Regions from separate parts of the Shinella sp. Sh6 genome, predicted to be linked through region 1. Evidence: riboswitches for the same ligand, from Rfam matches in the RefSeq annotation. Region 1 holds a riboswitch; the other holds the start of a gene.
The links. A riboswitch is a leader RNA that binds a small molecule or an ion and turns the genes downstream of it on or off. The one in region 1 is predicted to bind cobalamin.
Positions count from the first base shown of each region.

Region 2: another riboswitch for cobalamin. It lies ahead of cobU (bifunctional adenosylcobinamide kinase/adenosylcobinamide-phosphate guanylyltransferase); the one in region 1 lies ahead of ACZ5TO_RS16460 (hypothetical protein).

Region 1 covers NZ_AP044005.1:3,435,211-3,437,404, forward strand. Annotated here, with positions in the region: gene metH (methionine synthase) at 1-812, opposite strand, end outside; gene ACZ5TO_RS16460 (hypothetical protein) at 895-1,110, opposite strand; cobalamin riboswitch at 1,209-1,425, opposite strand; gene ACZ5TO_RS16465 (glycoside hydrolase family 94 protein) at 1,829-2,194, shown strand, end outside.
Region 2 covers NZ_AP044005.1:1,327,908-1,330,101, forward strand. Annotated here, with positions in the region: gene ACZ5TO_RS06475 (IS110 family RNA-guided transposase) at 1-495, opposite strand, end outside; cobalamin riboswitch at 897-1,219, shown strand; gene cobU (bifunctional adenosylcobinamide kinase/adenosylcobinamide-phosphate guanylyltransferase) at 1,330-1,854, shown strand; gene cobW (cobalamin biosynthesis protein CobW) at 1,858-2,194, shown strand, end outside.

The DNA of each region.
Region 1 (2,194 bases):
ATCGCATTGGCGCCGAGCGCGCAGTTGAGGCCGATGGAGAAGGGCTCGGCATGGCGCACCGAGTTCCAGAAGGCTTCCGGCGTCTGGCCGGAGAGCGTGCGGCCGGAAAGGTCGGTGATCGTGCCGGAAATCATGACCGGCAGGTGGATGCCCTTTTCCTCGAAGACCTCGCGCGTGGCGAAGATCGCCGCCTTGGCATTCAGCGTGTCGAAGATCGTCTCGATCAGGATGATGTCGGCGCCGCCGTCGATGAGGCCGCGAAGCTGGTCGGCATAGGCGAGGCGCAGATCGTCGAAGGTGACGGCCCGGTAACCGGGATTGTTGACGTCCGGCGAGATGGAGGCGGTGCGGTTGGTCGGGCCGAGCGCGCCGGCGACGAAGCGGCGCCGGCCGTCCTTCTGCTCGGCGCGCAGGCCCGCGCGGCGGGCAAGGCGCGCGCCGTCGCGGTTCAGCTCATAGACCATCGCCTCCATGCCGTAGTCGGCCTGCGCGATGGCGGTGGAGGAGAACGTGTTGGTTTCGAGGATGTCCGCGCCGGCAAGGGCGTAGCGGTAGTGGATATCCTCGATGGCCGCCGGCTGGGTCAGCGTCAGGAGGTCGTTGTTGCCCTGCTGGTGGCAGGCGCAATCGCCGAAACGCGTTCCCCGGAAATCCTCCTCGACGAGCTTCAGCGTCTGGATCTCGGTGCCCATCGCCCCGTCGAGCACCAGGATGCGCTCGCGGGCGGCGGCTTCGAGCGCGGCGCGGATCTCGCGTCCGTCGCGGCGCGGCTGTTCGGGGCCGAACAGGCTGTCCAGGTGGGATTCGGCCATGGGAAATCCTCCGGTGCAGGCGATACTGCACCGGAGTTCACATAAAGATATCTTTATGTCAATATGTCTTTATGCGTTTGACCTAGTGCGCCGGCCCGTCCGCCCCCGCCAGCGAGGCGAAGAGTGCCTTGAGCCGGGCGATGTCCGGATCGGCGTTCCTGCAGCGCGCGAGCTTCTGGACCTCCTTCAGCGCTTCGACGGCAAGGTCGGCGCCGCGCGGCTGCCAGAGCAGCCACCAGATGAAGACGGATTCCGGCCTGCCGGTGCCGGAAGGACTGGTTTCGGTGAATGCAAACATTTCTTCCCCAATCGAAAATTGGGGGATGACCGGACGCACGCTGCTGGAATTCCGCCGAAGGCGAAGCAAGCGCACCCTTGGGACACCCCGCCCATGGACGTTACGAATGCGTCAGGGCAGGTCTCCTGGCTTGCGGGTCATCGCGTCCGTCTCGCCTTCCCGGTGTTTCCACCAGTGGCATCAAGCGACAGAAGCTCGCCGTTCACAGTTGCGGGGGCAGCGCCGGCCTTGCCGCTCCTTGCGGAGCATCGCACCGGCTTCCCTCTTAGCCTCCGAGCCGTTTCGACTCGGAAGACCCTGACGCCAGCAGACTGGCCCGGCCGCGAACGGGAGTCAACTGCCGCCTTTTTCTTTCCACGGCCGGAACTTTTCTCCCCGCGCCGGCGTTGAAAAAGGCCGTCGCCTCGCCTTGCGTCCTGTCAGGAATGGACGGCGATTCACCAAAACCGCAGATGAGGGCCCATGCTGCGCCGCCAGACCCCGCTGACATGTTGCAAGTCTCTGTCCTTGTGGCTAAAAAATGCCGTTTTCATGCACCACGCGGCCAGGATGCCAATGAGCGTGTCGCGTGAGCCATGTCCGTTCCACCCGCCTCTTCGAGGTGCTGCGTGGCGTCATGGCTGACCGCGGCACCAAGATGAACCCTGCCCGCGAAAAACCCACCGGCGCAAAGGCCGCCGCCGGATGGCTCGACATGGCCGGATCCAGAATCAGAAACATGCCCCTTCACAACACGCCGCAAGCTCCGCGCGATGCCGATGCCAAGCAGATCGACTACAACGATTCGATCCGCGCCACCTATCTGACGCTGGAGGAGCTGGCCGATTGCGGCGAAGCGCTTGCGCGCGAGAAGACGGCGAGCCTGCCGGGCTTTTATCCCTTCGAGTTCCGCCCGCGGCACAAGGAGAACGAGAAGGAGATCTTCCGCGTCTACCAGGCGACCGCCAAGGACGTGGAGGCGGGCGCCCAGATCACGCCGGCCGCCGAATGGCTGCTCGACAACTATTACGTCATCGAAGAGGCGATCCAGGAGGTCCGGCGCGACTTTCCCCGCCGCTTCTACCGCCAGCTTCCGACCATCGCG
Region 2 (2,194 bases), 1.7 Mb from region 1:
GTGCCGGAGCGCGGCAAGCAGGCGCTTGATGCTCTTCTGTGTCTCCTTCGTCTGCGCCATCCGCGCCCGGTTCTCTTCCGCCGTGATCATCTGCACGATCTGGCGGCGGCGCGACACGATGGCCGAGAAGGCTTCACTCTCCTCATCGCGCAACGGCCGGATATCCGGTTTCGTCGCCGCCACGAAGGCTGCGATCACCGCCGCGTCGATCGGGTCGGTCTTGGCACGTTTGCCCAGCGCATTGGCATAGGAACGAACCTGCGCCGGATTGACCACGACAACGGCAAGGCCGGCCGATGACAGGCCCGCAGCCGCAAGCATCTCGTAACCGCCGGTCGCTTCCAGCGCCACGACATCGGCCTTTGCCTCTCGCAGCCGGGTGATCAGTCCATCCACGCCGGCATGGTCGTTGCCGACAAGGAAACTGTCACCGGCCGGAAGAACATGCACATCCAGCCGGTCCTTCGAAACATCAATGCCAACGATCACGTCCATCCTGTCCCATCCTTGCCTAAGCGGGCTTCGCATGCGCGAGCGGCCCTGGCGACTGTTCGGGTTCGATGGAACGGCGGATGAAGACCCAGGCTCTCCCACGGGCTTGGTGTCCCAAAGGTGCTGCGGTCTCTCATCCGCCACCGCAATCGGCAGTACAACGCCAATCCCGGGCAAAGGGAAGTTACAAGTTACAAAGGTGGCCCGAAGGGTCGGATGAGGGGGCAAGCGTGCTGTATTCGCCTGCGGCTCCCCCTCATCCCGCTGCCGCGACCTTCTCCCCGCCGGGGAGAAGGGGCAGGTGGCACTCACCGAACTCCATCTGCGAGCGCCCGCCTGACGGGGCGGCGACGGCACAGCCGATGGCGCTCCCGGTCGATTGACTTGGCCGGGCGGGGCGCATAATCATCCGGCAATAGGATGGTTCCCGGGCCGGCAGCCGGTTCGGGAATAAATGGGAACGTGACACGGTGGACCCAAGCCGGGCGCCGCAATCACGGCCGACCCCGCGACTGTAGAGTGGCGAGGGACGATCATCCGGAAGCCGGGCGCATGTCCGGCCTTCGGAAAAGCCACTGGACGGCAATGCGATGAGCCGGGGCCGGACGCCTCTTTTTCTACGAATCGTCCACCCTTCGCAATTGCCTCCGGGAAGGCGAGACCGTTCCGCCGGTGCCTTGCACCCGACGCTGCGAGCCAGGAGACCTGCCATCCGGCAAAGGGCATGTCGCCCGACCTGGGGAGGATTCCCCGTTGCCAGCACGGAGGTTGTCATGGCGATACCGAGATTCTTTTCCGGCCGCATAGCGCGCGCCATGCCTGCCTGAGCTGGCCGCAATGGCCCATTCCCCGTCTTCCGCCGTGCTCGTCCTGGGCGGCGCGCGCTCCGGCAAGTCCTCCTTTTCCGAACGGCTGGTCGGCGAGAGCGGCCTCGAGCGCCATTACATCGCGACCGGCCGGGCGTGGGACGAGGAGATGCGCGAGCGCATCGCCCGCCACCGGGAGGACCGCGGCCTCGGCTGGGTCACCCATGAGGAGCCTGTCGCGCTCGCCGACCGCATCGCCGCCGTCGCGCGCGCGGACAGGGCCGTGCTCGTCGACTGCCTCACGCTCTGGCTCACCAACCTCATGCTGGAGGAGCGGGACATCGCCGCCGAATTCACCGGCCTCCTTGCCGCCATTAACGCCGCGCCCGGCCGCCTCGTCCTCGTCTCGAACGAGGTCGGCCTCGGCATCGTGCCGGAAAACCGCATGGCGCGCGAATTCCGCGACCATGCCGGGCGGCTGCACCAGCAGGTGGCCGCCATCGCATCCGAAGTCTATCTTGTCGCGGCCGGACTGCCGCTGAAAATGAAGGGTTGAGCCATGCTGCAACAGAAGATCCCCGCCACCGTCATCACCGGCTTCCTCGGCGCGGGCAAGACGACGATGATCCGCAACCTCCTGCAGAATGCCGGCGGAAAACGCATCGCGCTCATCATCAACGAGTTCGGCGACCTCGGCGTCGACGGCGACGTGCTGAAGGGCTGCGGCGCGGAGGCCTGCACCGAGGACGACATCATCGAGCTCACCAACGGCTGCATCTGCTGCACCGTCGCCGACGATTTCATCCCCACCATGGCGAAGCTCCTTGAGCGCGAGAACCGTCCGGACCACATCGTCATCGAGACGTCGGGCCTTGCCCTGCCGCAGCCGCTCGTCG